DNA from 4 places in the Pseudomonas sp. S2_E01 genome. Region 1 is predicted to be linked to each of the others. Evidence: predicted binding sites of a transcription regulator. Region 1 holds the regulator's gene; each other region holds the start of a gene.
What was found. The regulator FliA, encoded in region 1, starts transcription of late flagellar genes. The targets are predictions, from matches to a motif close to CTAAAGTTTNNNNNNNNNNNGCCGNTAA.

Region 1 (7,889 bases):
CTCGACCAGAAGTCCATGAGCACTTATCTCATGAGTTCGGGATTGAGTGCGTTGCTGGCCATCCAGCCGATCATGATTACCCTGGTGCTGGCAGCGTTGATCGGTCCTATTTCCCTGGGTGGGTGGTTGTTCGCGGCCGGCTCGCTGGCGCCGAAATTCAGTCGCATGAACCCGTTGGCGGGCCTCAAGCGGATGTTCTCGATCAAGGCGGTAGTGGAGCTGCTCAAAGCATTCGCGAAGTTTCTGATCGTGTTAATCGTGGCGCTGACCGTATTGTCATCGGACATCGATGACCTGATGCGCATCGCCCATGAACCTCTGGACATGGCTATTATCCATTGCCTGCAGGTAGTGGGCTGGAGCACGTTGTGGATGTCTTGCGGGCTGATCATCATCGCTGCGGTGGACGTGCCAGTACAGCTCTGGGAAAGCCACAAGAAGCTGCTGATGACCAAGCAGGAAGTGCGCGACGAGCACAAGGACTCGGAAGGGAAGCCTGAGGTCAAGCAGCGCATTCGCCAGCTTCAGCGCGAAGTGTCCCAGCGACGCATGATGGCGGCGATTCCCGAAGCCGACGTGGTCATCACTAACCCGACCCACTACGCCGTCGCGCTCAAGTACGACGCGGACAAAGGCGGAGCGCCAGTGCTGCTCGCCAAGGGCAGCGACTTCCTGGCGCTGAAGATTCGCGAAATTGCCGTGGCCAACGAAGTGATGCTGCTCGAATCGCCGGCGCTGGCGCGTTCGATCTACTACTCCACCGAGCTGGAGCAGGAAATCCCTGGCGGCCTGTACCTCGCTGTCGCCCAGGTGTTGGCCTATGTCTACCAGATCCGCCAGTACAAGGCGGGCAAGGGCAAGCGGCCTGAGCCTCTGAAGGATGATTTGCCGATTCCGCCGGATTTGCGGCGCGATTCGTAATCCTTCAATGCTCCCGGCCTTGTAGGAGCGAGCTCGCTCGCGATGGTCGTCAACGATTACGCTGGCAGCCTGGCACACCACGGTGTCTGATCCGCGAGGAAGCCGCTCCTGCAAAACAGCTCTATTCCCACCCTCTGCAAAAGTTGGACAGCTTTTTGCAGTAGCCCCCGTGCGCCTGCTTCAGGCGTCAAAAGTTTGCTTTAAAGGAACGGGGAAAACCGGTGGATCGCTCTCAGTTACTCAACAGTGCCCGCACGAACATGGCCGACCTCAGTCGAGGCAATCTGGGCGTGCCGTTGTTGTTGCTGGTCATGTTGGCGATGATGATGTTGCCGGTGCCGCCGTTCCTGCTGGACGTGTTTTTCACCTTCAACATTGCCTTGTCGATTGTGGTCCTGCTGGTGTGTGTCTACGCCTTGCGGCCGCTGGATTTTGCGGTGTTTCCGACCATTCTGCTGGTGGCGACGCTGTTGCGACTGGCGCTGAACGTGGCTTCCACCCGGGTGGTCATGCTCCACGGCCAGGACGGTCACGCCGCCGCGGGCAAGGTGATCCAGGCGTTCGGCGAGGTGGTGATCGGCGGCAACTACGTGGTTGGTATCGTGGTGTTCGCCATTTTGATGATCATCAACTTCGTCGTGGTGACCAAGGGCGCCGGGCGGATTTCCGAGGTGAGTGCACGTTTTACCCTCGATGCGATGCCCGGTAAGCAAATGGCGATCGACGCCGATCTGAACGCCGGCCTGATCGATCAGGCTCAGGCGAAGGCCCGTCGTTCTGAAGTGGCTCAGGAAGCCGAGTTCTACGGTTCCATGGACGGTGCCAGCAAGTTCGTACGCGGTGACGCCATCGCCGGCCTGCTGATCCTGTTCATTAACCTGATCGGTGGCATGGCGGTTGGTATCTTCCAGCACGGCATGACCTTTGGCGACGCCGGCCGTGTTTATGCCTTGCTGACCATCGGTGACGGTTTGGTGGCGCAATTGCCATCACTGTTGTTATCTACAGCTGCTGCGATCATGGTGACCCGCGCTTCCGGTTCGGAAGACATGGGCAAGCAGATCAATCGCCAGATGTTCGCGTCGCCCAAAGCGCTCGCGGTGGCGGCGGGCTTGATGGCGGTGATGGGCCTGGTGCCTGGCATGCCTCACTTCTCCTTCCTGACCATGGCCGCCCTGGCTGCCGGTGGTGCGTATCTGTTCTGGAAGAAGCAAAATGTCGCCAAGGTCCATGCGCTGCAAGAGGTCAAGCGTCAGCAGGAACTGCTGCCATCGCCAGCCCGAGCCATGGAAACCAAGGAGCTTGGCTGGGATGACGTTACGCCGATTGACATGATTGGCCTGGAGGTCGGTTACCGCCTGATTCCACTGGTGGACCGCAACCAGGGCGGCCAGTTGCTCGCGCGAATCAAGGGTGTGCGCAAGAAGCTCTCCCAGGACCTCGGCTTCCTCATGCCGACGGTGCACATCCGGGACAACCTCGACCTGGCGCCAAGCGCCTACCGCCTGACCCTGATGGGCGTCATCCTGGCCGAAGCGGAGATTTATCCAGATCGCGAACTGGCGATCAACCCGGGGCAGGTCTACGGCTCGCTCAATGGCATCAACGCCAAAGATCCGGCTTTCGGGCTGGAGGCTGTCTGGATCGAAATCAGTCAGCGTGCGCAGGCGCAATCCCTTGGTTACACCGTGGTCGATGCCAGTACCGTAGTGGCGACCCACTTGAACCAGATTCTGTACAAGCACTCCAGTGAGCTGATTGGCCACGAGGAAGTGCAGCAACTCATGCAATTACTGGCCAAAAGCTCGCCTAAGCTGGCAGAAGAGCTGGTGCCGGGCGTGGTGTCGTTGTCGCAGTTGCTCAAGGTGTTGCAGGCGTTGCTGGCCGAACATGTGCCGGTGCGTGACATCCGTAGCATTGCCGAAGCCATCGCGAACAATGCCGCCAAGAGTCAAGATACCGCCGCGTTGGTCGCTGCCGTGCGGGTTGGTGTATCCCGCGCAATCGTGCAAAGCATCGTGGGGACTGAGTCCGAGCTGCCAGTTATCACGCTGGAGCCAAGGTTGGAACAGATTTTGCTCAATAGTCTGCAAAAGGCAGGACAAGGCTCGGAAGAGGGCGTTCTGCTGGAACCAAGCATGGCCGAGAAGCTGCAACGTTCGTTGATCGAAGCAGCCCAGCGTCAGGAAATGCAAGGTCAGCCAGTGATTCTGCTGGTGGCTGGCCCGGTCCGCGCGATGCTGTCGCGATTTGGCCGGCTGGCAGTTCCTGGCATACACGTGTTGGCTTACCAGGAAATCCCGGACAACAAGCAAGTGACCATCGTTGCGACAGTAGGGCCCAACGGCTGAGGTAGTGGTTTATGCAAGTTAAGCGTTTTTTCGCCGCCGATATGCGTCAGGCCATGAAGCTGGTTCGTGATGAGCTGGGCGCTGAGGCCGCCATCATCGGTAATCGCCGGATCGCCGGCGGTGTCGAGCTGACGGCGGCCCTGGATTACAAACTGTCGGCACTGGCCCCGCGTGTTCCCAACATGGAACTCGAGGATGAGCTGCGCAAGACTCAATCGCGGATCGTCACCGCTCAGGCCGAACTGAGCCTGCGCAGCGAAGGCGAGAGCGACAAGTCGACCAATCGCCAGTTGTTCGCCGGCTTGCCGTTGACCGCTGCCGAGCCGCTGATCGAGCCGACGTACAGCGAGCCACGCCGTGCCGCACCTGCGCCTGCGCCCGCTGCACCGGCCGGCGTCGATCCACGGATGCTCGATTCGATGCGTTTCGAGCTCAACAGCCTGCGCGAACTGATGGAAGTACAACTGGGCTCGCTGGCGTGGAGCCAACTGCAGGGTAATGCGCCGGCCCAGGCCAACCTGTGGCGTCGTCTGCAGCGTATTGGTTTGTCCGGCCCGTTGTCGCGCGACCTGCTGGAAATGATCTCTGGCGTTGAGGAGCCTCGGCAGGCCTGGCGCATGTTGCTGGCGCACCTGGCGCGGATGATCAGCATGCCGGAAGTCGAGCCACTGGAAGAAGGGGGCGTGATTGCCATGGTCGGCCCGGCCGGCATGGGCAAGACCACCACCCTGGCCAAACTGGCGGCCCGCTACGTGCTCAAGTACGGCGCGCAGAGCATTGCCCTGGTGAGCATGGACAGCTACCGCATCGGTGCCCAGGAGCAACTCAAGACCCTGGGGCGCATTCTCAACGTCTCGGTCACCCACGTCGATCCGGGCCAGTCCCTGGTTCAGGCACTGGATCCGTTGCTGCGCAAGCGCGTGGTGTTGATCGATACCGCCGGCCTCCAGGCCAGCGATCCAGCGCTGCGCATGCAGCTTGAAAGCCTGGCCGGTCGTGGCATCCGGGCAAAAAATTACCTGGTGCTCGCAACCACCAGCCAGAAGCAGGTTCTAACGGCCGCTTATCATAGTTACAAGCGCTGCGGGCTGGCAGGCTGCATCCTGACTAAACTGGATGAAACGGCTAGTTTGGGCGAGGTGTTGAGCCTGGCAATCAGTCATGAATTGCCGGTGGCTTACCTCACCGATGGACCACGTATTCCGGATGACTTGCATTTGCCGCGCCGTCATCAGTTGGTCAGTCGCGCCGTCAGCGTGCAAATGCAGGAAGAACCCAGCGAAGAAGCCATGGCTGACATGTTCGCTGACATCTACCACAGTCCGACCAAGCAGGTTGGCTGAGGTGAACAGTTTTTGTACCTACATCGATGGTCTGCCAGGCATTGTTCCAGTTGCGAACGCGCAGCCAGTCATGTGGCCTCCGTCTATGCAAGACAAGGTAAAGAAATAACATGGGCAGCATGCATCCCGTACAGGTGATCGCGGTGACCGGCGGCAAGGGTGGCGTCGGCAAGACTAACGTGTCAGTGAACTTGTCCCTGGCTCTAGCGGAGCTAGGCCGGCGGGTCATGCTGCTGGACGCCGATCTGGGGCTGGCGAACGTCGACGTTCTGCTGGGCCTGACACCCAAACGCACCCTGGCCGACGTGATCGAGGGCCGCTGCGAGCTGCGTGACGTATTGTTGCAAGGCCCCGGCGGCATCCGCATCGTTCCCGCCGCCTCCGGCACACAGAGCATGGTGCACCTGAGTCCGGCCCAGCATGCCGGCCTGATTCAGGCGTTCAGCGATATCGGCGACAACCTCGATGTGCTGGTGATCGATACCGCTGCGGGTATTGGTGACTCGGTAGTCAGTTTTGTCCGCGCCGCCCAGGAAGTCCTCCTGGTGGTCTGCGACGAGCCAACGTCCATCACCGACGCGTACGCTCTGATCAAGCTGCTCAACCGTGATTACGGCATGAACCGTTTCCGCGTCCTGGCCAACATGGCCCAGAGCCCTCAGGAAGGGCGCAACCTGTTCGCCAAGTTGACAAAGGTCACGGATCGTTTCCTTGACGTCGCCCTACAATACGTCGGCGCGGTGCCCTACGACGAAAGCGTACGCAAGGCCGTCCAGAAGCAGCGCGCTGTTTATGAAGCTTTCCCGCGTTCCAAGTGCTCGCTGGCTTTCAAGGCCATTGCACAGAAGGTCGATACCTGGCCACTGCCCGCCAACCCGCGCGGGCACCTGGAGTTTTTCGTCGAGCGCCTCGTGCAACAAACGGCAGGACCCGTGCTATGACCGCCAGCGGTTACAACCTCTACAAGAAATCGGCGCGTGACGCGCAGTACGAGCTGATCGAGCGTTACGCGCCACTGGTCAAACGCATTGCGTATCACTTGTTGGCGCGCCTGCCGGCCAGTGTTCAGGTCGAAGACCTGATCCAGGCCGGGATGATCGGCCTGCTGGAAGTGTCCACCAAATACGACGCCAGCAAAGGCGCCAGTTTCGAGACGTACGCGGGCATTCGAATCCGTGGCGCCATGCTTGATGAAGTGCGCAAAGGGGATTGGGCGCCACGCTCGGTTCACCGCAATACCCGCATGGTCAGCGACGCAATTCGCTCGATTGAAGCTAAAACCGGCCGTGACGCTAAAGATCACGAAGTTGCGGCCGAACTCCAATTGAGTCTCGATGATTATTACGGGATTTTGAACGACACCCTGGGCAGCCGGTTATTCAGTTTCGACGATCTTTTGCAGGACGGCGAACACGAAGGGCTGCATGAGGATGGCGCGAGTGCTCATCTCGAGCCGTCACGCGATCTGGAAGACGAACGCTTCCAGGCGGCGCTGGCGGACGCGATTGCCAATTTGCCGGAGCGCGAGCGACTGGTGTTGGCGCTGTACTACGACGAAGAGTTGAATCTCAAGGAAATCGGTGAGGTCCTGGGGGTCAGCGAATCTCGGGTCAGCCAGTTACACAGCCAGTGCGCGGCCCGTTTGCGGGGGCGTTTGGGGGAGTGGCGAGCGCGCTGAAGGCAGTGTGGGGACACTGCGAACGTGGCTGGTGCGGGGTTGAACCGCGCCGGTCTCGATCTGTTGTGCTCCAGACAGTCATTGAGTGCTCTGCCGAATTGATTGAAATGGCGCGTCCAGGTGCTGGGCGCGTTTAAGACTGCTTGGAGGTCGAATTGGACAAGAACATGAAAATCCTCATCGTTGATGACTTTTCAACGATGCGGCGGATCATCAAGAACCTGTTGCGTGACCTTGGGTTCACCAACACGGTTGAGGCTGACGATGGCATCACCGCCATTCCGGTTCTCAACAGCGGAAGCATCGACTTTCTGGTAACCGACTGGAACATGCCTGGCATGACCGGTATCGATCTGCTGCGCCACGTGCGCGCCGACGAAAAACTCAAGCACCTGCCGGTATTGATGGTCACTGCAGAAGCCAAGCGCGAGCAGATCATCGAAGCCGCCCAGGCCGGTGTAAACGGTTATGTCGTCAAACCCTTCACGGCCCAGGCGTTGAAAGAAAAAATCGAGAAGATTTTCGAACGCATCGGTTGAGTCACCGCGCCACGGGGGAGCTATGGACCACAAAGAATCTTCACAGGGCGAGTTCGAGTCGACCCTGAAAAAACACGCGGTCGAATTGGTCGAAAGCCTTGAAAAAGGCAAGTTCGGTGACGCGGTACAACTGATCCATGAGCTCAATCAGACCCGTGACCGCGGCCTGTATCAGGAAGTGGGCAAGCTCACCCGCGAATTGCATAGCGCGATCGTCAATTTCCAGATTGATCCGCACATGCCGCAAGCCGAGGAAGTGTCCCAGATCACGGATGCCACCGAGCGCCTGGGGTATGTTGTCAAGCTGACCGAGGCCGCTGCGAACCGCACCATGGATCTGGTCGAAAGCTCAACGCCTCTGGTCAACAGCCTTGGCGATGAAGCCCAGGCGTTGAGCACGGACTGGGGGCGTTTCATGCGCCGCGAAGTCGGGGCCGAAGAGTTTCGCGAACTGGCGCGGCGTGTCGACGGTTTCCTGGCTCGCAGCAGCAAGGACAACCGGGCGGTATCGAGCAACCTCAACGACATTCTGCTCGCGCAGGATTACCAGGATCTCACCGGTCAGGTGATCAAGCGTGTGACGCAATTGGTCACGGACGTTGAAACCAATCTGCTCAAACTTGTGCTCATGGCCAGTCAGGTGGACCGCTTTGCGGGCATCGAACATGACCGGGAAGCGATGCTTGCAGAAAAAGATCCACAAAAACATCTCTCTCAGGGTGAAGGTCCGCAGATTCATGCCGATAAAAGAGAAGACGTTGTGTCCGGTCAGGACGATGTGGACGATTTGCTATCCAGCCTTGGATTTTAGGTTTTATTAGACCTGTTCTGTTAGGAGCACACCATTAATGAGCTTCGGCGCCGATGAAGAGATCCTTCAGGATTTCCTGGTTGAGGCCGGCGAGATTCTAGAGCAACTGTCCGAGCAGCTGGTCGAGCTGGAAAGTCGACCTGATGATGCGGACTTGCTCAATGCAATTTTTCGCGGTTTTCACACTGTAAAAGGGGGCGCCGGCTTCCTCCAGCTCAATGAGCTGGTGGAGTGCTGTCACATCGC
Region 2 (7,889 bases), 940 kb from region 1:
GCAGGCATCCCATCAGCGCCGAGGCACTGCCGGCACGCGCCCCCTGGCCAGTCATGGCGCAGGCAGACGCGTTGGGCAGAATGCAACCGAGACTGGCGATGCAGATGAACAACGGCACCAGCAAGGGCCACAACTGTTCGGTGCGCAATGAGCTGACGGCCAGCAGCGCCAGGGCTGCCGCCAGGTAAATCCATACTGTGCGCGCCAGCAGAAACGCGGGACCGCGCTTGGCCAGCAATCGCGCATTGACCTGCGCCACCAGAATGAAACCTGCCGCGTTGGTGCCGAACAGCCAGCCGAAGTGTTCGGCCGGCACGCCATAGAGCTTGATAAACACAAACGGTGAACCGGCGATGTAGGCAAACATCCCCGCTATCGCGATGCCCCCGGTCAGGGCGTGCCCCAGAAAGATCGGGTCTTTGAGCAAGCGCCCATACTGACGCAATGCACCGGACAACGGTTGACGAGGCAGATGCTCGGGCATGCTTTCCGGCAACCCAAGTGCAACCGCCAGAGCTGCCAACGCACTGAAGCCGGTCAACGCCAGGAAGATCGACTGCCAGCCGGTGGTGTTGACCAGTAACCCGCCCAGCATCGGCGCGAGAATCGGCGCCAGGCCCATGACCAGCATCAGTTGGGAAAAGACCTTGGCCGCTCCGACTGCATCGCATTTGTCACTGACGATCGCCCGGGAGATCACCATCCCCGCGCAGCCACCCAGCGCCTGGACGAAGCGCGCCACCATGAGCCATTCCAGATTCGGTGCGAAGGCACATGCCAGGGACGCGACCGTGAACAGGCCGACGCCCACCAGCAGCGGGACACGCCGACCAAAACGATCTGCGACCGGGCCGTATGCCAGTTGGCCGATGGACAGGCCGAGGAAGTAGGCCGCCAGCGTCAGCTGAACGTGCTGTTCATCCGTGCCGAACGCCAGCGCCATGGCCGGGAAAGCGGGCAGGTAGAAATCGATCGCGAGCGGCCCAAAAGCGCTCAGGGCGCCAAGTATCAAAATGGTACGGAGGTTCATCAGGCATCCAGTGCGGCTGAGGTCTGCGGTCTCACAGTCTAGCCGCGCGAGGACGCCTTGAACATTCCGATAGTTCGCTAACGATCAAAATTCATCGGTTACATGACTTCAGGCAACTTTCACCTCATAACCTTCTTCACTGATCGCGGCGATCACCTGCTCCGCGGTCAAAGCACTTTCAACACCGACTTCCTTTGCAGCCAGGTCGACCCGCACGCTGGCCGCCGGATCCGCCGCTTGCAGCGCCTGGGTGATGGCCTTGACGCAATGGCCGCAAGACATCCCTTGAACGTTGAACACTTGCATGCAATGACTCCTGTTAAGTGAGGTTGCGCACAGTCTCGACCTTTCCACCATGGCAAGGTCAAGTTCTGCATTTCGCTGCCGGGCTGGCAATCGGCGTCTGGCTCGGCCAAGCTACGCGCATCAATGACTCGATCCGTGGAGATTCAGCCATGCGCTGGTCAGCTTTCAGCCTGTTTGGCTTACTCAGCCTTTTCGCCGCCATGCCATCGGCCAACGCTGCCGGTGAGGATTACGGTGTCCTGATCATTTCCCGCGAGCGCCTGGAAGTGTCGACCAGTTGCGAAATCGGCGTGTACCTGCAGGATCAACTGTCGGCCCGATTGTTCCAGGAGCAGAGCATCTCGTTCAACCTGCCGCCGGGTAATGTCTCGCTGCGCCTGAAACTGCTGCCAGGCCAGGCACAGGGTTGCAATCCGGGAATGCTGGCGCCGGGTTCGCAGGTCATCACCCTCAAGGCCGGGGACGTGTTGAAGTACCGGATCGCCATGACCCAGGAAGGCATGTACCTCAAGCGAACGGCTCTGGATTACTGACACGTTCAATTGATCTGGAACATGGCGCTTGACCTTGCCCGCATGGCAAGGTTGAACCTGTAGGCATCTTCTACAGGGAGCGCGACCGATGTCCGAATCCACCACTTTCGATCTGCCGATTGCCGGCATGACCTGCGCCAGCTGCGCCGGGCGTGTCGAGCGTGCCTTGAGCAAAGTCATTGGCGCCTCGGCCGTCAGCGTCAACCTGGCCACCGAACAGGCGCGCGTGCAAGCGCCCCGCGACAGCCTGCCAGCCTTGATCGACGCAGTGGCGCAAGCGGGCTACAGCGTGCCGCGGCACAGCGTGGAATTGAGCATCGAGGGCATGACCTGCGCATCCTGCGTTGGCCGGGTTGAACGGGCACTGGGCAAAGTCCCGGGGGTCAAAAGCGTCAGCGTCAATCTGGCCAACGAACGCGCTCACCTTGAATTGCTCGGACAGGTCACGTCTCAAACCCTCATCGACGCCGTGACCAAGGCCGGTTACAGCGCCAGCGTCCGGGACCTGGAGCACCCGCCCCTCGACAGGCAACAGCAACATCTGCGCCGGGAGCGTTGGGCGCTGATCCTCGCCATAGTCCTCGCCTTGCCACTGGTGCTGCCGATGCTGCTGCAACCGTTCGGTGTGCACTGGATGCTCCCCGCCTGGGTGCAATTTGCCCTCGCCACGCCGGTGCAATTCGTCTTCGGTGCACGCTTTTATGTGGCCGCGTGGAAAGCCTTGCGGGCCGGTGCGGGTAACATGGACCTGCTGGTCGCCCTCGGCACCAGCGCCGGCTACGGCCTGAGTCTCTATGAATGGGCCACGGCCGCCGGGCGCATGCCGCATCTGTATTTTGAAGCGTCGGCGGTGGTGATCGCGCTGGTGCTGCTGGGCAAATACCTGGAAAGCCGCGCCAAACGCCAGACCGCCAGTGCCATCCGCGCCCTCGAAGCGCTACGCCCCGAAAGGGCGATCCAGGTGATCGACGGGCGCGAGCAAGAGGTCGCCATCAGCGCGTTGCGCCTCAATGATCAGGTGCTGGTCAAACCCGGAGAACGTTTCCCGGTCGACGGCGAAGTGATTGATGGCCAGAGCCATGCCGACGAAGCGTTGATCAGCGGCGAGAGCCTGCCCGTGCCAAAACGGCCCGGCGAAAAGGTCACCGGTGGCGCCATCAATGGCGAGGGTCGATTGCTGGTCCGCACCCAGGCCCTGGGCGCTGAAACCGTATTGGCACGGATCATCCGCCTGGTGGAAGACGCCCAGGCGGCGAAAGCGCCGATCCAGAAACTGGTGGACAAAGTCAGCCAGGTATTCGTGCCGACAGTCCTGCTGATCGCCCTGGCAACCCTGATCGGTTGGTGGCTGTACGGGGCGCCGATGGAAACCGCGTTGATCAATGCCGTCGCGGTATTGGTGATCGCCTGCCCCTGCGCCCTTGGGCTGGCCACGCCAACCGCGATCATGGCCGGCACCGGCGTGGCGGCGCGCCACGGCATCCTGATCAAGGATGCCGAAGCCCTGGAGCGTGCCCACGCCGTCAGCGCCGTGGTGTTCGACAAGACCGGCACGCTGACGTCGGGCGCGCCACGCATCGCCCACCTGAGTGCCCTCGACGGTGACGAAGCCGCCCTTCTGCAAATGGCCGGCGCCCTGCAACGCGGCAGCGAACACCCACTGGCCAAGGCAGTACTGGACGAATGCGCCGAACGCGGCTTGCAGGTGGCAGACGTCAGCGACAGCCAATCGCTGACTGGCCGTGGCATCGCGGGCACCCTCGAGGGCCGGCGGTTGGCGCTGGGCAATCGACGCCTGCTTGAAGAAAGCGGGCTGGACGCCGGAGCGCTCGCCGACTCCGCCACCGCTTGGGAAACCGAAGGCCGCACCCTGTCCTGGCTCATCGCCCAAACACCACAGCCACATGTGCTGGGCCTGTTCGCGTTTGGCGACACCCTCAAGCCTGGCGCGTTGCAAACGGTGCAACAGCTGCGCAGCCGCCAGATCAGCAGTCACTTGCTGACCGGTGACAATCGCGGCAGCGCCAGGGTGGTGGCCGAAGCGCTGGGCATCGAGGATGTCCACGCCGAGGTACTCCCCGCCGATAAAGCCGCCACCGTCGCGGCACTGAAGAAAACCGCCGTGGTGGCCATGGTCGGCGACGGCATCAACGACGCCCCTGCCCTGGCCGCCGCCGACATCGGCATCGCCATGGGGGGCGGCACCGACGTGGCCATGCACGCAGCCGGGATCACCCTGATGCGCGGCGATCCACGCCTGGTGCCCGCCGCGCTGGAGATCAGCCGAAGGACCTACGCGAAAATTCGCCAGAACCTCTTCTGGGCCTTCGTCTATAACCTGATCGGTATCCCGCTGGCGGCTTTCGGTTTTCTCAACCCGGTGCTGGCCGGTGCGGCGATGGCGCTGTCGAGCGTCAGCGTGGTGAGCAATGCGCTACTGTTGAAAACCTGGACACCCAAGGACCTGGAGGACATCCGATGAACATCGGCCAAGCAGCCCGCCAAAGCGGCCTGAGCGCGAAGATGATCCGCTACTACGAGTCCATCGGATTGCTCAAGGCGGCCCATCGCACTGACAGTGGCTATCGGCTGTACGGCGATGACGACTTGCATACCCTGGCGTTTATCAAACGCTCCCGGGACCTGGGGTTCTCCCTGGAGGAGGTCGGCAAGCTGCTGGCCCTGTGGCAGGACCGCCAGCGTGCCAGTGCCGACGTGAAGGCGCTGGCGCGCCAGCACATCGAGGAGCTGGAGCAGAAGATCCGCGAACTGGGACAGTTGCGCGATACCCTGCAGGACTTGGTAGAGCATTGTCAGGGCGATCACCGGCCCGATTGCCCGATCCTGAAGAACCTGGCTTCGGGGTGTTGTGCCTGAGGTTGCTCATTGCCTGGGAGGCCGCCATCGCGGGCAAGCCCGCTCCTACAGTGATCTGATGAGCACTGAAAATCCTCTGTGGGAGCGGGCTTGCCCGCGATGAGGCCCTCAAAGACACCACCCCACCAAAACCATGCCCACAAAAAACCGGCCGAAGCCGGTTTCCTGATTCAACCCCTCACTGCAACCAAGGCGGTGGTGGCTCCTCGCCCCCCTTGCTCGGTGGCGCATCATCCGCCGCGCGGGCCGCCTGCTTGCGCTCTTCTTCACGGCGCGCCGCTTCGATTTCACGCATGACCCCGCCAACATCGGCCAGTTCTTCCGTATCGGCAAACTCCCCGGTCAGGACACTGCTCGGCTGCAAGGTGCCAGCCTCGTACAACGCCCACATTTCCTTGGCGTAACGGGTCTGTTTCAGCTCCGGGGCAAACCGCCCGAAGTAGGACGCCATGTTGCCCACATCCCGCTCCAGCATGCTGAACGCGTGATTGTTACCTGCAGCGTCCACCGCTTGCGGCAGGTCAATGATCACCGGACCGGTCGGCGTCAGCAGCACGTTGAACTCCGACAGGTCACCGTGCACCAGGCCAGTACACAGCATGAGCACGATCTGGGAGATCAGGAACGCGTGATATTCACGTGCCTGGTCCGGTTCCAGCACCACATCGTTCAAGCGTGGCGCGGCATCGCCGTATTCGTCGGCCACCAATTCCATCAGCAACACGCCTTCGAGGAAGTCGTACGGCTTGGGCACTCGCACGCCGGCATTGGCCAGACGGAACAGCGCCGCCACTTCGGCGTTCTGCCAGGCGTCTTCGGTCTCCTTGCGGCCAAACTTGGAGCCTTTGGCCATGGCTCGGGCCTGCCGACTGTTGCGGACCTTGCGGCCTTCCTGATACTCGGCCGCCTGGCGGAAACTGCGTTTGTTCGCCTCCTTGTAGACCTTCGCGCAACGCAACTGATTGCCGCAGCGCACTACATAAACAGCTGCTTCTTTACCACTCATCAGTGGGCGCAGCACCTCGTCGACCAGACCGTCCTCGATCAGGGGTTCAATGCGTTTTGGAGTCTTCATCAGCTTTTATTCTGGGTCCTTTATTACCAAACACGCGAAAGTCATTCGTTATACGGCAATCCACTCATTGGCGGGAGGGGGTTGCCGACCTGTGAACGATGCAGATGCACACAATGTGCCGAAAAAACCGGCCAGTTGCGTTGAGGTTCATAGACCATCAAGGATCATAGCCGAGCCCGCTGCCCTCGTTGAAGAAGGCGCGCGAGGGCATTGGCGACAGAGTTCGACATACCGCAGCGACTCCTTTCGTAGGATTTTTTCCATCATTCCTCAATTTCCCGCGCGAGCAGCCGAAGTCTTCAGTAACAAAGTGAATTGTCCGACGATCTCTTCCTTAAAAGAAGACGTCGCACCCAGGATCGGGTTCAACAATACCGTTTACGGCTGCCAATAATTCCGCGAGTCCTCTGCACTGCGTGGGTTACAAGAAAATATGGAGCGCGGATGAACATCAAACAGAAGTTGACATGGGCTTTTGCAATCATCGCCTGCTTGCCCGTGGTACTGGTCGCCACGCTGGTGGTGCTGAATCTTCGCGGTGACGCCAAGGACGATTTCGTCGACGGCAGTGGCCGTGAGATTCGCCAGGTCGCCAACGCCATGCAGTTGTTTTTCGACGGTATCAGCCAGAACGTCGAGTACCTGGCGAACCAGCCATTGGTGAAAAATGCCGATGCCAGCGTGAAAAGCCGCGTCAGCGCTGATGCTGCCCAGATTCCCGATACCGAAATCGACACCAAGCTGTTTGAACTGTTTTCCGCGCTGGCCGCCAGCCATCCAGCTTACGCCTACGTGTCCTACGGCCTGTCCAGTGGCGGTTATGCGTTCTGGCCGGGCGACGCAAAAATGTCCAACTACGACCCGCGCATTCGCCCCTGGTACAAGACGGCCATGGCCAACCCGGGCAAGACCGTGCGCACCGAGGCCTATTACTGGGCAGGCGATGACGCCGTGCTGGTGAGTACTGTTCGTGCCGTGGCCAACCAGTTGGGTGCCCAGGGTGGCGTGGTCAACATCGACGTATCGCTCAAGCAACTCACCGAGATCGTCAAGCAGATCAAACTGGGTGAAACCGGTTACCTGATGCTGCTGGAAAACAACGGTACCGTGCTGGTGGACCCGAAGCAGCCAGAACATAACTTCAAGGCCTTGGGCAGCCTCGGCGACGGTTACGCGCAACTGGCCAAGGCTGGCAAAGGACTGGTCGAGGTTGAGCTGAATGGCGAGCGCTACATGGCCAATGTCTGGCCGTCCGAGCAACTGGGCTGGACCTTCATCGGTCTGATCAAGCAAAGCGAAGTGATGAGCTCCGCGACCCAATTGACCTGGTTGATCGCCATCATCGCTGCCGTGCTGGCCGTGCTGTTTGCCGTAGTCGGGGCCAGTTTCGCCAGCCTTATCGTACGCCCGATCCGCAGTGTGGCCAGTGGCCTGGAAGGTATCGCCCAGGGTGAAGGCGACCTGACCCGGAGCCTGCAAATCCGTGGCCGCGATGAAACCGCGCAACTGGCCAACTGGTTCAACCAGTTCCTGGCGGCAATTCGCAACCTGATCCAGAGCATTGGCGGCGCCGCGAGCAAGATCCTTGACACCTCCAAGAGCTCCACGCAGGTGTCCCACGACATGGCCGAAGCGGCCGGGCGCCAGCGTGAAGCCGTGGACATGGTTTCCACCGCGTTCCACGAAATGGTCGCCACCGCCAACGAAGTCGCACGCTCTTGCAGTCAGGCCGCCGAGTCGGCCGACAGTGGCCAGCGCCAGGCCCATGAAGGTCAGTTGCAGATCGACGCGGCGGTCAATAGCGTGGATCGCCTGAGTCAGGAAATCGAACAATCGGCGCAATCGATGCAACAACTGGAACGTGACAGCAACGACATCCAGTCGATTCTCGGGACGATCCGTTCGATTGCCGAACAGACCAACCTGCTGGCCCTCAACGCCGCCATCGAAGCGGCCCGGGCCGGTGAGCAGGGTCGCGGCTTTGCGGTGGTGGCCGACGAAGTGCGCGCGCTGGCCAAGCGTACCGCCGACTCCACGGCGGAAATCGACGGCCTGTTGGGCAACCTCG
Region 3 (7,889 bases), 2.2 Mb from region 1:
CCAGGGTCTGCGCGCTCAGGTCGGCTTCGTGCTGTTGCGCGGCGTCACGCAGTTCGGCCGGGGTGCCGGCGGCAACCAGGGTATTGGCCGAGAAGTGGCTGATGGCGTCGCTGGCCAGGTCGCGGTAAGTCACCACGGCGCTCGGCTCGGCGGTTTGCCAGGCCTTGACCACTTCACCGCTCAGCTGACGGGAAGCCGAGTTGTCACCCAGGATGCTCGAATCGATATGCAGCAGTTTCATGTGGAATCTCCAATTGAGGACCGCTACAGGGCGATCTGATGGAGAGAATCCTACAAGCGAAACCAATGGATGATTAGCTGGCAACAATGCGATAGTTTGTCCTACTGATAGAACAATCGAGTGATAGACATGCAAGACCTCAACGACCTCTTCTATTTTGCCAAGGTGGTTGAAGCGGGGGGATTCGCCGCGGCGGGCCGACTGCTGGGCATTCCAAAATCGCGGCTCTCGCGCAGGATTGCCGAATTGGAAGAGCGCCTGGGCGCGCGTCTGCTGCAACGCACCACCCGCCAACTCAAGCTGACGGCCGTGGGCGAACGCTACCTGCGTCACTGCCAGGCGATGCTGCTGGAAGCCGAAATGGCCGATGAAGCCGTGGCGAGTATGTCCAGCGTACCGCGCGGTCGGCTGCGGGTGTCCAGCCCCGTGGGCCTGGCCCATGAAATGCTGCCGTCGGTGATCAGCCAATTCCTCCACAAGTACCCGCAGGTGCAACTGGAAGTGATGCTGGTCAACCGCCGTGTGGATCTGGTGACCGAAGGGGTCGACGTTGCCCTGCGGGTTCGCGAGCCGGGCGATGAAGATCCGTTGCTCGTGACCCGCCGCCTGCGGCAGGCGCAGATGCTGATGGTGGCCAGCGCGGACTTTCTCCAGGGTCGCCAGATCGATCATCTTGAAGACCTGAAGGGATTGCCTGTGCTCGGTGCGCTTGAGGCCGACCGCCTGGTGCACATCCGCATGCTCGATCAACAGGGTAAAAGTTACGAAATCGCGCTGGAGGCGCGCCTGGGCATCGACGATTTCATTGTGCGCAAGGCCTGCACGCTCGCTGGCCAGGGCTTCACGATGCTACCGATGATGTACTGCGAGACAGAACTGCAAAGTGGCGCACTGGTGCAGCTCTTGCCCGACTGGTCGCTGCCTGGCGGTTGGCTGCAAGCCGTGTACCCGCACCGACGTGGGGTGATGCCCGCCGTGCGGGCCTGGCTCGACCATTTGATCGAGTCCTTCGATGCCTGTGGAGACCGCTTGATATGAAGCCTGGACGTATGAACGAAGAAGACGCCGCACGATTCTGCCTCGCCCTGCCGGGCGCACGGGAGGACTACAAGTGGGGCGGCGTGCGGGTGTTCTCCGTTGCCGGCAACAAGATGTTCGCCCTGCAAAACCTGCGCGGCGAATCCCTGGCCTTCAAAGTCGACAAGGACCTGTTTCTCGGCCATTGCGACCGCCCCGGCATTCATCCCGCGCCTTATCTGGCACGAGCGCAATGGATCATCATGCAGACGCCCTACCCGCTCGGCGCCGGGGAGTTGCAAGCGCTGCTGCAACGCTCCCATCAACTGGTGGTGAGCAAGCTGCCCAAGCGCACTCAGGTCGGGTTGTTGATTTAGTACCGCCGAAGGTCAATAAACCCCTGCTTGTGCAGTTTAGCCAGTGCAATGAAAATCAACGTGCAATAGTTGTCGGCATTGTTCATGTCACTGGCTTTGAGATTAGCCATTGAATACACATCGAAGTCCTTGGCTTCTTGGTCAGCGGTAAAGTGATAGGCAAGGTCATCAGCCTCCACCCACAGATGAGACAGTTCATGCAGCACGATATACAAATAAAATTCGTGGGAAAAACCTGAAACTTTAGGTGTATAGGCTGAATTGGCAATCATGCAGGCTTCATTAATAAGCATGCATAAATCGACACCCATGAACCACAGGAAAGCCAGACCGTATAGATCATCCGAGTTCTTGCCCTCCCCATCAGTCAGCGGCACGAACACTCGATTGCAAGTATTAAAGTCCGTATAAATGACCTCGGAAACGAGCTCCGGATTTTTGATCAACGAATACGTGAGTTCAAGCCTTTCGCGCAGGTAGTCGCGGCTCTCGAACAAGGTGTCAATGGCGGTGATCAACTCTGAATCGGGTAAAGGGCTTACGGTATCGACAGGCTCCAATGCCTGCAGGATCGATTCGATACCGGCAACGACCGCAACATTGACGAATTCGTTGATCATCGAAACCACGTAATTCTCGAGGACAAGACCGGGGGTAATCGCAGATTGGACTTGTTCGAAGTGCAGGACAAACTGCCGCATACGATCTTCAACGACGACCAGATTATCAAGGATGGTTTCGTCGGCGATAAGACTTGAATTCGTACCATCGAGCAGTTTTGATCGCCGCCTGACATACGCGACTTTTTCGGCGGGAGAACTGCCGAGAAATCGGGCCAACTTATACATGGCACATTCGGTAGTCACGGTTTCAAGTCTCATCGCCAACCTCCAGACATTTAAGGTTGGCGAAAACTAGCACGGCGAAAACCGGTGTCAAAACACGCAGTTGTAACCCTATTTGCCAGCAATAACCGTTAACAACATGTTTGCAAGCGAGGCTCGAACACTGACTATGCTTGAGCCCGATCAACGCATGAACGGGCCGACCCAATGCGTCTGCAAGAACAACTGATCGATCCAGAACACCTGGTGAAGCAGCACAATCACCCAAAACAGAATTTGAAACGAAACCTTGCGCGTTTTGTGTCGCAATACCTGCTGGGCGAGCAAGGCGCCAGGCCAGCCGCCGGCAAGTTCCACCGCATGCAGTATGTTTTCAGGGGTGCGCCTGCCCTCAGTGCGGGCCTTGTGCTTGTCGCGCCAGTAAAGGAAAAACGCAAGCACGCTGACGAGCCCATAGGCCGCCAGCGGTATGAACGAAACGCCTTGCACCCAGAAAGAGACAGAGCCAATGAGCGGCAGCGCGCACACCACCGCGAGCACCAGCAGTTTCAGCCGCAGATTTTGCACCGGGCCACCCGACGGGCGTTCGGGCGGACGGCGTGCGCGACTGCCATTCATTACTTGGCCGCCGTCCAGTCGACCCAGCCAAACTGCCAGGTGGCCAGGATCAGCAGGCCAAACGCGATGCGGTACCAGGCAAACACGGCGTAACTGTGGCTGGCAATGAACTTGAGCAGGCCACGCACGGCGATCATCGCGAAGATGAACGCGGTGACGAAGCCCAGGGCGAACACCGGCAGGTCCGCCGGTTCGAACAGATGTCGGTACTTGAACCCCGAATACACCGCCGCCGCCACCATGGTGGGCATGGCCAGGAAAAAGGAGAACTCGGTGGCGGTCTTGCGCGACAGGCCGAACAGCAACCCACCGATGATGGTGGCGCCGGATCGCGAGGTTCCTGGAATCATCGCCAGACACTGGGCGAAGCCGACCTTCAGGGCGTCTTTCCAGGTGATTTCGTCGACCGTTTCAGCGTGCACGGCGTGGTCGCGCTTCTCCGCCCACAACATGATGACCCCGCCCACTACCAATGCCGCCGCGACGGTGATCGGGTTGAACAGGTAATGGTGGATCAGGTCGGAAAAGATCACCCCCAGCACCACGGCCGGCATGAAAGCGACCAGCAGGTTCAGCGTAAAGCGCTGGGCGCCGGGTTGGGTCGGCAGTCCCGTTACCACATCCAGAATCTTGCGGCGAAATTCCCACACCACCGCCAGGATCGCACCCAACTGAATGATGATGTTGAAGGCAATAGCCCGCTCGCCTCCGAAGTTCAACAGGTCGGCCACGATGATCTGGTGTCCGGTACTGGAAATCGGCAAAAACTCCGTCAGCCCTTCCACAACCCCAAGTATCAATGCCTGCAAGGCGGTCCAAAGATCCATCAATCCCCCAAGAAGCGATGCACGACGGCATGCCCCGATCGTATTTATTGCAAAACGTTGATTATGATCAGCGCGACGCAAGGTCGGCGCGCACAGAATCACGACGGAGTCGTAAAAAATCCGTGAAAAATCAACTTCAATTCAGGTTTTTGCGTTCAGGGCCGAAATCCTATCAGACAAGCCCCAATAACGCTGCCACGTTATTGGACTTGGGTCGGATATGCCCGTTCGACGAAGTGTGATGGGATTCTGCCGAATAAAAAAACAATAACACCGGAGTGACAGTGCTATGAACAGCTTGCGCAGTATGTCGATCAGCCGTCGTTTGTGGCTCATCTTGGTCGTAGCCGTCATGATGCTCTTGACGTTGGGTGTGTTGATGCTCAAGCAGATCCACGACGATCTCTATCACGCCAAGGCACAGAAAACCCAACACGTGGTGCAGACGGCCAGCGGCATTCTGACCTATTACCACGGCCTGGAGACCGCCGGCACCCTGACCCGCGAAGCGGCACAGAAGCAGGCATTGAGCGCCGTGCGCGGCCTGCGTTATGACGAGAATGAGTACTTCTGGATCAACGACCTGACGCCGGTGATGATCATGCACCCGGTCAACCAGAAGCTTGACGGCCAGAACCTCTCGGCCATTCGTGATCCGGACGGGTTCGCAGTGTTCAATGAAATGGTAGCCCTGGCCAAGGCCAAGGGCGGTGGTGCGATCGACTATCGCTGGCCAAAACCCGGCGCCAGCGATGCCGTGGAAAAAACCTCCTACGTCAAACTGTTTGAACCCTGGGGTTGGGTGATCGGCTCGGGCGTGTACATCGATGACCTGCAGGCAGAGTTCAAGACCCAGGTGTGGAAAGCCTCCGGTATCGGCCTGGTGATCGCCTTGATCATGGCATTGCTGGTGATCCTGATCGCCCGCAGCATTGTGCGTCCCTTGCAGGAAACCGTGAACGCCATGGCCAATATCGCCAGCGGCGAAAGCGATCTGACCCGTAGCCTCGATACCCATGGCCACGATGAAGTCACGCAACTGGCCCACCATTTCAACGCATTCACCGCCAAACTGCGTGGCGTGATCAGCCAGTTGCAGGTCTCGGCTGGCGCGCTCGGCCAATCGTCCAACGAGCTAGGCAACGATGCCGCCCAGGCGCAGCAGCGCAGCCAGCAACAATCCCAGCAGATGGAGCTGGTGGCCACAGCCATCAACGAAGTGACGTACGGCGTGCAGGATGTCGCCAAGAACGCCGAGCATGCGGCGAGCGAAATGCGCGATGCCGAGTCCCAGGCGCAGCAGGGTCAGGTGAACATCGACAGCAGCCTGGAACAGATCGACAAACTGTCCTCCACCATCGACCAGGCCGTGGAGGTCATCCGTACGCTGGCCACCGAAAGCACCCAGATCGGCAGCGTGCTGGAAGTGATCCGTTCGATTGCCGAACAAACCAACCTGCTGGCACTCAACGCCGCCATCGAGGCCGCGCGAGCCGGTGAGCAGGGACGCGGGTTCGCCGTAGTGGCCGATGAAGTGCGCCTGCTGGCGCAGCGCACGCAAAAATCCACCGCCGAGATCCAGTCGATGATCGAGCGCCTGCAAAGCCATTCCGAGGCGGCGGTCAAAGTCATTGGCGACAGCAGCCGCGCGTCCCAGTTGACCATCGAACAGGCAGGCCTGGCGGGCGCCAGCCTCAACGCCATCGGCCAGGCTTTGCGCAACCTCAACGGCTTGAATACCTCCATTGCCAGCGCCACCCTGCAACAGGCGCACGTGGTCGAGGACATCAACCAGAACGTCACCCAGGCTGCAGGCTTGTCCCACAGCACGGCGCTGGCGGCGGAACAGTCGAGCGTGGCCAGTGTTCGCCTCAAGGACTTGAGCGAACAGTTGAACACCCTGCTCAGACAGTTCCGCGTCTAAACAGTCCCGTCGCAGCGGCCCGCTCCGCGCCGCTGCGACGAGACTGCGCGCTGGCCGGTTCTACTCGGGGGCGCCTGCCGGTACAATCCGCCCCCTCCTCTTTCTCCCCAAGGTTGTTCCATGTCCGGGCTTGAACTGTTCGCCGCCGCCCTCGGCGTGATCGCCGTGTGGCTGACGGTCAGGCAGAACCCGTGGTGCTGGCCCATCGGCCTGGTCATGGTGCTGCTCTACAGCTGGGTCTTCTTCGAGGTGAAGCTGTACTCGGACATGCTGCTTCAAGTGATCTACGCCGGGTTGCAGCTGTATGGCTGGTGGCAATGGACACGGGCGGGCCAGGACCATCGAGGCCGTGATGTCACCCGCCTGGGCACACAAGCCCTGGCCGGGGGCCTGGCGCTCGGCGCTATCGGCAGCCTGCTGTTGGGCGCAGCCATGGCACATTGGACAGACGCCGCCCAGCCATGGCTTGACGCCGCCCTCACCGCCTTCAGCCTGGTGGCACAGGTCTGGATGGCGCAAAAGCGCCTGCAATGCTGGCCCCTGTGGATCGTGCTGGATTGTGTTTTCGTGGGCCTGTTCATCTACAAGGGCATGGTCCTGACTGCTGCGCTATATGGCCTCTTTACCCTCCTGGCCGTTCAAGGCTGGCGCACCTGGCGTAGCGATCCGGTGCTGAATCCATGAAGGTATTAGTGCTCACTGGCCCGGAATCGAGCGGAAAGAGTTGGCTTTCGGGTGAGATTCACGCCAACTTTGGCGGCATATTGGTCGAAGAGTACGTTCGAACCTTTATGGAAAGAAATGCCCGGGAAACCTGCTACGATGACATTGCATCAATAGCACATGGCCAGCTTGCCTGGGAGGACGAAGCACGGGGCCAACGGCCGCCCCTGCTGATTCTCGATACGCACTTGTTGAGCAACATTCTGTGGAGTCGCACCTTGTTTGGCGACTGCCCGGAATGGATCGAGCAAGCCTTGCTGGCGCGGCACTATGACCTGCACTTGCTGCTGAGCCCGGAAAACGTGGAGTGGCATGACGACGGGTTACGGTGCCAGCCGCAATTGACAGAGCGCCAGGCATTTTTCCGGTCGTGCCACCAATGGCTGGACCGGCACCGGCAGCCCTTCCAGGTGTTGCAGGGTGATTGGAGCCAGCGGAAAAACGCTGCATTCGACGCTGTCAGGGACTTGCTCAAGACCTGACCGGCCAAGCCCATCCCAAGAAAAATGTCCATTCCTGAAACACTCGGCAGCGCCACAACCCTTGGAATAGAGAGGTTTCGGCGCTTAAGCCCGAATTTGTTGCATCACTGATACAACCTGCCTCCAACCGCTCTAGTCCGCAATACCGCGCGTATTGACGGGACCTGGACGCGTCTTTGTCTCATCGATGTAACAAATTTTTCCAGCCCTCTCGAACAACTAAATACAACCCTCTGTTTTATAAAGAAAAACAAAATACGGCACAGCTTCTGCTCTCCTCCTCGCATCGCTATTCGGGCCAGCGTTCCAACTACAGAAGGAATTGCCACCGTGGAGAAAGTTGCCGGGACTATTTTCAGCGTTCTGCTCGCTGGATGCGCACTGACATCGCTGGTCAGCCTGCCTGTCCAGGCAGACAACGGCATCATCATTATCAAACGTGACGTGCAGCCTCGCATGGCGACCCGAGCGCCCGTGGCACCCGACCCCAATCCCACGACGGCCAACGCCAACCCTTCCCAGTATGTCCTGCACCAGACCAACGAATTAAGTGACGGTGATTTTGCCGGCGTCGCCAGCGGCGCAGGCATCAGCCAAATGATGAACAACATCGGCAACAACAATCTCGGCGGCAACATCAGCACGCAGAACCAACTGGCCAACCAGGCCGGCGGTCGTGGCACCGGCGCGGGCAACGGCATCGCCAACATGGTCAATTCCAGCGTCCAGCAAGGCATGGGCGCGCTGAAAATCATCACGGGAGACCGTTGAGATGAATCGCACGCTGCTGATGATCGCCATGCTCTGCAGTACATCGACTTTCGCCGGGTCACCA
Region 4 (7,889 bases), 1.1 Mb from region 1:
TTGGCCGAAACGATTCTTTTGGGCACCGCCAGCTCACTACCGACGTAGACCTCCAGTTCTTCGATCAAGCCGCTTTTATGCACGACATCAAAGCGTCCGGATTCCCGACAAAGCACCTTGAAAGTCTTCAGCTTGAGTTCGTCAAGGACGAGCCCCGAAGACGTCTTCTTCGCCTGGTAACGTTCGCCCCCCGCCAGCGTCAGGAGGCCATGGGGTACGTCGTAGCGGGTCAGTGCCAGTGACCAGCCTTTCCCGAATCCGCCGTCATGGGTCTGGAGTGGATTGAAGAAAAGCCTGATTGGCAGGCTTGGCCCCTGCAAAAAGTTGGACCTGAGCTCGCCCAGTGTCAGCGAGCAGGTATACGTGCCGGTGCGAGGATCGACCCCTCCGGTGAGAAACCCGCTGAAATTGAAAGCATTGGAATGTAGAGGTGGGCCCCCAGCATCGCTGGCAGTCGATGAATCAGGCATGGAAGGATCCTTTAAACAGTGGTAGCCCACAGCTTATTGAGTCACTTGAACGCCTTGTCTTTATCTATGTACCGCAACGCAAAGGGTCTGTGAGTGCATGTGTCTCACTGTTCGTCGTTATAGACGAACTTGGGCATTTCCCAATGGAAACGAATGGCCAGCAAGCGAAGGAGAAATCCACCAAACAGGGTGATCAGGATCGCCTGTTCGCCGGGCAGTTGCAGGTAGATGCACAGCATGTAGCACCAGGCGGCCGCGAAGGAAACGCTGGCGTACAACTCGCGGCGGAAGATCAGCGGGATGTCGTTACAGAAGATGTCACGAAGGATGCCGCCAAACACCCCGGTAATCACACCGCTGACCGAGGCCACCAGCATGCCGTGGCCCATTTCCAGGGCGGTCATACAGCCGATCAAAGTGAAGGCCACCAGCCCCACGGCATCGAGCACCAGAAACAGCGAACGCAGGTGGCGCATCCAGCGCGCGGTGAACACGGTGACCATGGCCGCAATCGACGTCAGCACCAGGTACTCCGGGTGTTTGACCCACGTCAGCGGATAATGGCCGAGCAAAACATCGCGCACCGAACCACCGCCCAGCGCCGTGATGCAGGCAATCAGCACCACGCCAAACCAGTCCATGCCCCGCCGCCCCGCGGACAGCGCCCCGGTCATGGCTTCGGCGGTAATGGCGATCAGGTAAAGCATCAGCAACATGGCGGCAGTCCTTGCGAGAAGGCGCGCAGTCTAGCCATTAAGGGGCGGCACCAAAAGGGGGCGTGCCTTGTAGATTGTGCTGGCCCCATCGCGAGCAAGTCGAATCGTCGCACCGCCGCTCCCACAGAAGCCCAATTGTGAACGCGATCAATTGTGGGAGCGGGCTTGCTCGCGAAGAGGCCCGCCCAGACACCGGCAAATCAAACCTTGATGAAATGCTTGCGGTAATGCTGCAACTCCGCGATCGATTCGCGAATGTCGTCCAGTGCCAGGTGGGTACTGCCCTTTTTGAAGCTGTCACGCACATCCGGCGCCCAGCGTGCCGCCAGCTCCTTGAGAGTCGACACGTCGAGGTTGCGGTAGTGGAAGTAACTTTCGAGGCCTTTCATGTGGGTATAAAGGAAGCGACGGTCCTGGCAGATGCTGTTGCCGCAGATCGGCGATTTGCCCTTCGGCACCCACTGTTCCAGGAACGCGATGGTTTGCGCTTCGGCTTCGGCCATGCTGATGCGGCTCTCACGCACACGCTGGGTCAGGCCCGAGTTGCCGTGGGTGCGGGTGTTCCACTCGTCCATGGTGGCGAGCACTTCGTCACTGTGGTGAATGGCGATCACCGGGCCTTCGGCCAGGGTGTTGAGCTCACTGTCGGTGACGATGGTGGCCATTTCGATAATGACGTCGGTGTCAGGGTTCAGACCGGTCATTTCCAGATCGATCCAGATCAGGTTTTGCGCGTTTAGCATGTGTCGACTCCTAGGCAATGCTGCGCAGTTTAGCTTAGGGAGGCCTCGGGGCGTGCTAAACTCGCGGCCGTTTTACCTAATCGCTGCATTCTTCTTGTGGAACACCCATGGCCAAACGCCAACTCAATCGTCGTCAAAACTGGCGCATCGAAAAAATTCAGGGCGAGCGCGCTGCCCGCGCCGCCAAACGCGAGTCCTCGGCGGTCGAGGCACTCGAGGGTGGCGACCTGGGCCCGGAACAGACAGGCCTTGTGATTGCGCATTTTGGTGTGCAGGTCGAAGTCGAAGCGCTGGCTGGCGAACTGGCTGGCCAGGTGTTTCGCTGCCATTTGCGCGCCAACCTGCCAGCGCTGGTGACCGGCGATCAGGTGGTGTGGCGCGCCGGCAATCAGGGCATCGGGGTGATCGTCGCGCAATTGCCGCGCAACACCGAACTGTGCCGCCCGGACAGCCGCGGCCAGCTCAAGCCCGTGGCGGCCAACGTCGACATGATCGTGATCGTCTTCGCTCCGCTGCCCGAGCCTCACGCCAACCTGATTGACCGTTATCTGGTGGCCGCCGAACATGCCGGCATTCGCCCGCTGTTGCTGCTCAACAAGTTCGACCTGATCGACGAGCAGAACGCCCCGGCACTCAACGCCCTGCTCGCGGTGTACCGCACGCTGGGTTACCCGGTGCTGGAAGTGTCGGCGCACCACGGCAACGGCATGGAGCAACTGCAACAGCAACTGGACGGGCACATCAGTGTGTTCGTAGGCCAGTCCGGCGTCGGCAAGTCGTCGCTGGTCAACAGTCTGCTGCCGGACGTCGACACCCGCGTCGGTCCTTTGTCCGAGCTGTCCGGCCAAGGCACCCACACCACCACCACCGCGCGCCTGTTCCACTTCCCCGGTGGTGGCGAATTGATCGACTCCCCGGGCATCCGCGAATTCGGCCTCGGCCACGTCAGCCGCGCCGACGTCGAAGCCGGCTTCATCGAATTCAACGACCTGATCGGCACCTGCCGCTTCCGCGATTGCAAACACGACCGCGAACCCGGCTGTGCGCTGCTCAAGGCCCTGGAAGACGGCCGCGTGCAACAGCAGCGGATGAACAGCTATCGCTCGATCATCGCGAGCTTGCCGCAGGGTGGTTATTAAGCGGCGTTGTTCCGGTGGGAGCGCGTCGAACCGCCGCGATGGGCGTCAACGATGACGCTGGTCGCCTGACACCCAGCGGTGTCTGAACATCCATCGCGAGCAAGCTCGCTCCTACAGGGGTCGGTGATTAGCTTTGAAATTGGCCATTCAGGCATAAAAAAGCCGCGAGCATTTCGCGGCTTTTTTGCATTTAGCGGGCGGCTTTTTCCAGCGACCAACCCAGCACATCCAGCGCATCGCAACCGTCCTGCAACAGCAGGTGGGCGGCACTGGCGAAGTGTTCCAGGTCATGACCTTCAGCATTCCTGACGCTCAGGCAGGTGACGCTATTCAGCAGGTTACGGGCAATTTTGAGGCGGTGGACAGCGTTTTCGAGCAGGTCGACAGCTCGGGCCTCGGTATCGATGTACAGGATCGGGCCGGCGCTGAAATTGCTTTGGAGGGGGTGGTATTTAGGCATGGCTGAATCTCATCTGATAAATGAAGCTCCACCTTTCGCGGCTAAACGAATTAGGTGGTAGCTATGCGCGGGTTAGCCGACCGGCAGATGACTCCGGCACACCCGAAGGTGTCCCACGCACAGCCACCATAGACATGCAGACCCAAGGCAGCAAAAAGCGCCGCGATTATACGGGCGCTTGTGCATCATCTGATACGACCGGCTAAAGTCGATCACCGTTTTCGTCGGTGACGGGGAAACTATAGGCGCGCCCCAGATGAAGAAAACCCCGGTTTATGCAACTAAGAGATTTCCCACATCAATCTCGGACATGGATGGTTTTTCGGTTTTTTCCCGGGCGACCTCACCCACCGGCATAACACCGAACCTGTAGCAGCGAGCTTGTCGAAGCGTCGAACCGTCGCGATGGTCGTCAACGATGACGCTGGCGGCCTGACATCCAGCGGTGTCTGGACATCCATCGCGAGCAAGCTCGCTCCTACAGGGGTCGGTGATCAGCTTTGAAATTAGCCATTCAGGCACAAAAAAGCCGCGATCATATCGCGGCTTTTTCGTATCACTGTTTCGGCGCTTCCGGCGGTTTGGGGGCCGGGTTGTCGAACAGGTTCAGGCGTTCGCGCAGCTCGTGGGCCGGTAGCGGTTCCTTTTCAGGCGGCAAGGCGTTTGGATCGGCCGGTTTGGCCGGCACTTCACCTGGGCCACCCTGGCCTTGTGTCGGTTCCGGAGCCGGTTCCGCACCTTGCGAGCCTTCGATGGCACGCTGGGCTTTCTTGGTCAGCACGATGATGTCGATACGGCGGTTGACCGGGTTGAGCGGATTCTCGCGATCGAACAGTGCCGACGAGGCATAACCCACCACCCGCGCCACCTGATCTTCCGGATAACTGCCCGCCACCAGCGCACGGCGTGCGGCGTTGGCGCGGTTGGCCGACAGCTCCCAGTTGCCGAAGTCGCCGGTACCGGCGAACGGCTTGGCATCGGTGTGGCCACTGACGCTGATCTTGTTCGGCACCGCCTTGATGGTGTCGGCCATGGCCAGCAGGATGTCTTCGAAATACGGCTTCAGGCGCGCACTGCCGGAATCGAACATCGGCCGGTTCTCGGCGTCCACGATCTGGATACGCAAGCCGTCGGTGGTGATCTCGAACAGGATCTGGTCCTTGAACTTCTGCAGTTGCGGATTTTCTTCCACCTTGTTCTGCAGTTCCTGCAGCAACAGCTCCAGGCGTTCCTTCTCGACCATCTCGGCCATGCCTTCGACCTGTTCGGCGTCGACCGTCACCTTGTCCGGCTGAGGTTGGGACTTCACCTCAGGGTTGAGGGTGTTTTCCGGCGCCAGGGTCGGCGAGCCGCCCAGGTCAATGATGTAGGGCGTGCCACTTTCGGAAAACCCGACCGGGTCCTTGAAGTAACCGGCGATGGCTATCTTCTGTTCCGGTGTCGCGGTGGACAGCAGCCACAGCACCAGGAAGAACGCCATCATCGCCGTCGCGAAGTCAGCGAAGGCGATTTTCCAGGCGCCCCCGTGATGTCCGCCGGCTATGCGCTTGACGCGCTTGACGATTATCGGCTGATTATTTTCCATGGTTTAGCGACCGCGAACCGCTTGTTCCAGCTCAGCGAAGCTAGGACGGTGCGCCGGGTACAGAACCTTGCGCCCGAACTCCACGGCCAGCGATGGCGGCATGCCAGAAGCCGAGGCCACCAGCGAGGCTTTGATCGCTTCGTATACGTTCAGCTCTTCCTTGGCATCGTGGGCCAGGGAATGGGCCAGGGGGCCGAAAAAACCGTAAGCGGCAAGAATACCGAAGAAGGTACCCACCAGTGCCGCACCTACGTGCAAGCCGATGGAAGCCTGGTCGCCCTCACCGAGCGAGGCCATGGTGACCACGATACCCAGTACCGCGGCGACAATACCGAAACCGGGCATGCCGTCGGCAATGCCGTTGACCGCATGGGAAGGATGCTCCAGGTCTTCCTTGAGGCTGTAAAGCTCCATGTCGAACAGACCTTCCAGCTCATGGGGAGCCATGTTGCCGGACGACATGATGCGCAGGTAATCACAGATAAACGCGGTCATGCGTTCATCTTTCAACACTGCGGGATACTTGGCGAAAATCGGGCTCGCCGCCGCATCTTCGATGTCGCCTTCGATGGCCATCATGCCTTCACGGCGACTTTTATTGAGGATTTCGTAAACCAGCCCCAACACTTCCAGGTAGAAGGTGTGGCTGAAGCGCGAGCCGAACATGCTCAGGGATTTCTTGAGCACGTGCATGGTCATATAGCCGGGGTTGGCCTGCAGGAACGCACCCAAGGCTGCGCCGCCAATGATCATGACTTCGAAGGGTTGGATCAGGGCGGCAATTTTGCCGTGGGAGAGCACGTATCCGCCGAGCACGCTAGCGAATACGACGATGATGCCGATTATTTTAGCCATAGGTAGGAGAGCACTTACTGAGTCGGGTTCAAGGTCATATTCGGAAGTTAAAAAATCTCTTCTTCTACTTATCGGCAAAACTGCGCCAGACTATAGCCAGTTCAGGCGAAAAGCCAATTTGGCCCATTCTGGGCGTAGGTAATGCAGACGATGATCACGTCCAACCATGGCTAATGAAACGAACGTTCCACCGCAAAAACCGACCACGCTCGAAGGCTGGGTAAAGCTTCTCGATGGCGTGCGCCTGCCTGTCCCACAGGCCAGCCACGACCGGGTTTGCAAGGCAATCACCGACAATCGCAGCTCATTGCGCGATATCGCCGACCTGATGCAGGACAGCCCTGCACTGGCATTGAGCGTGATTCGCGAAGCCAATCGGCAGACTCACGGCAGCATGGCCGAGCCGGCGGAAAACCTTGAGGTGGCGATCACGCGCCTGGGTTTGAAGCGCACCAAAGAGTTGCTCGCTCGGCTGCCTGCCATGCCTGAATCGCAAATTCCAGCGACCCTGCGACAGTTGCAGTTGATCAGCCAGCACGCTACGCAACAGGCCAATGGTTTTTTCGCCGCACGCCTGGCCAGGCTGTGGCAGGACATCCACTGGGGCAGCCTGTTATTCCTGTCGCCGTTATGGCCGCTGGCACTGACCCACCCGCAATTGCTCGAAGAGTGGGAACTGCGGGTTATCCACAAGGGCGAGTCGGCACGCAAAGTCGAGAAACAATTGTTCGGCGTTCGCTTGTTGCGAATCGCCCGCACGCTGGTGGAAACCTGGCACCTGCCGAACTGGGTCCAACAAGGTTACAGGCTGCTGCTCATGGAGCAACGTGAGCTGGTGCAAGTTCTGCGCATCGCCCGTGACATCGATCATCCGCTGCGCCAGCAAAACCGTCTCGATGACGACCCGACACTGCGGCGCTGGCTCAACCAGCCGGCCAACACCGTGTTGCTGGCCAACGGCTTGGCACTGTCGGCGCAACAATCCTGGGACTGCCCGCACAGTCAGCGCTGGCAATACTTGACCAGCCTCTACCTGCAAATGCCAATGGACGAGTTGCAGCAGCAACTGCACCAGCAGGCTGTCAACAGCGCCCGCCACCACGCCGCGCCTGGCCTCTTCCATCCCGCCGTTGCGCTGCTCTGGCCGTGGGGCACCCATCGTATCCACGCGGGCCTGCTGCCTGCCCCGGGACCGTCTGCCGAAGACTTGACGAAGTGGCGCGGGCAATGCGCCGAATTACTGGCAGAGCCGAGTCGGTTCACCAATGCCATGCACCTGACCAACTCGGCACGGGACGCCCTGGTGGCGTGTGGCATGCGCCGGGTGATGATCCTGATGGCCGACCGCACCCACGCCAATCTGCGCGTACACCAGACCGCCGGGCTGCCCAAGGAAGCAGCCGGATTGAATTTCGTGGTCAGTCAAAGCACCGTGTTGCAACGTTTGCTGGCGCAACAGGCGCAGGTGCGCCTGAACCCGGCCAACAATGCGCAATTCTCGGCGCTGCTGCCCCCCGGCCTGCGCGCACAATTTCGCGGTGAACACTTGATGCTGCGTTCGCTGGTCAACAACGGCCGCGTCATCATGATCGTGGCCGCAGACCAGGGTGGTGGGCCGTTTTCGGATATCACCGTGCAGGCCTTTGGGAAAACCGCGCAGTGCATCGAGAAAGCCCTGCACAGCTTTAGCCATCGCGGCCAATGACCCGCTACAATCCTCCCCTTTGTGCCCTGGAGACCTCACATGTCTGACTTCTCTGGCTTGCCGCTGGTCATTGAGCCGAGCGACTTGCTTCCTCGCCTCGACGCCCGCGATCTTATCCTGGTGGACCTGACCAGCAGCGCCCGCTATGCCGAAGGCCATATTCCCGGCGCGCGCTTCGTCGATCCGAAACGCACGCAACTCGGCCAGCCGCCGGCG

Region 2: AB4O36_RS23070 (methyl-accepting chemotaxis protein) is a predicted target of FliA. The motif match lies at 6,091-6,118, and genes of this name have one in related genera.
Region 3: AB4O36_RS08550 (methyl-accepting chemotaxis protein) is a predicted target of FliA. The motif match lies at 4,066-4,093, and genes of this name have one in related genera.
Region 4: motA (flagellar motor stator protein MotA) is a predicted target of FliA. The motif match lies at 6,037-6,064, and genes of this name have one in related genera.

What each region holds. Positions count from the first base shown of each region.
Region 1 is NZ_CP162762.1:4,021,146-4,029,034, reverse strand. It holds gene flhB (flagellar biosynthesis protein FlhB) at 1-921, shown strand, start outside; gene flhA (flagellar biosynthesis protein FlhA) at 1,143-3,272, shown strand; gene flhF (flagellar biosynthesis protein FlhF) at 3,284-4,615, shown strand; gene fleN (flagellar synthesis regulator FleN) at 4,726-5,556, shown strand; gene fliA (RNA polymerase sigma factor FliA) at 5,553-6,293, shown strand; gene AB4O36_RS18660 (chemotaxis response regulator CheY) at 6,461-6,832, shown strand; gene AB4O36_RS18655 (protein phosphatase CheZ) at 6,855-7,643, shown strand; gene AB4O36_RS18650 (chemotaxis protein CheA) at 7,681-7,889, shown strand, end outside.
Region 2 is NZ_CP162762.1:4,965,351-4,973,239, forward strand. It holds gene AB4O36_RS23040 (multidrug effflux MFS transporter) at 1-1,030, opposite strand, end outside; gene AB4O36_RS23045 (heavy-metal-associated domain-containing protein) at 1,139-1,336, opposite strand; gene AB4O36_RS23050 (hypothetical protein) at 1,486-1,869, shown strand; gene AB4O36_RS23055 (heavy metal translocating P-type ATPase) at 1,958-4,351, shown strand; gene cueR (Cu(I)-responsive transcriptional regulator) at 4,348-4,746, shown strand; gene AB4O36_RS23065 (PA4780 family RIO1-like protein kinase) at 4,925-5,821, opposite strand; gene AB4O36_RS23070 (methyl-accepting chemotaxis protein) at 6,266-7,889, shown strand, end outside.
Region 3 is NZ_CP162762.1:1,862,165-1,870,053, reverse strand. It holds gene AB4O36_RS08580 (FMN-dependent NADH-azoreductase) at 1-241, opposite strand, end outside; gene AB4O36_RS08575 (LysR substrate-binding domain-containing protein) at 371-1,279, shown strand; gene AB4O36_RS08570 (MmcQ/YjbR family DNA-binding protein) at 1,276-1,635, shown strand; gene AB4O36_RS08565 (hypothetical protein) at 1,632-2,516, opposite strand; gene AB4O36_RS08560 (DUF1294 domain-containing protein) at 2,664-3,098, opposite strand; gene AB4O36_RS08555 (undecaprenyl-diphosphate phosphatase) at 3,098-3,925, opposite strand; gene AB4O36_RS08550 (methyl-accepting chemotaxis protein) at 4,215-5,849, shown strand; gene pnuC (nicotinamide riboside transporter PnuC) at 5,970-6,533, shown strand; gene AB4O36_RS08540 (AAA family ATPase) at 6,530-7,054, shown strand; gene AB4O36_RS08535 (hypothetical protein) at 7,385-7,825, shown strand; gene AB4O36_RS08530 (adhesin) at 7,827-7,889, shown strand, end outside.
Region 4 is NZ_CP162762.1:5,126,311-5,134,199, forward strand. It holds gene AB4O36_RS23670 (RHS repeat-associated core domain-containing protein) at 1-470, opposite strand, end outside; gene AB4O36_RS23675 (trimeric intracellular cation channel family protein) at 575-1,186, opposite strand; gene orn (oligoribonuclease) at 1,387-1,929, opposite strand; gene rsgA (small ribosomal subunit biogenesis GTPase RsgA) at 2,037-3,068, shown strand; gene AB4O36_RS23690 (hypothetical protein) at 3,259-3,528, opposite strand; gene motB (flagellar motor protein MotB) at 4,085-5,113, opposite strand; gene motA (flagellar motor stator protein MotA) at 5,117-5,968, opposite strand; gene AB4O36_RS23705 (HDOD domain-containing protein) at 6,135-7,673, shown strand; gene rhdA (thiosulfate sulfurtransferase) at 7,713-7,889, shown strand, end outside.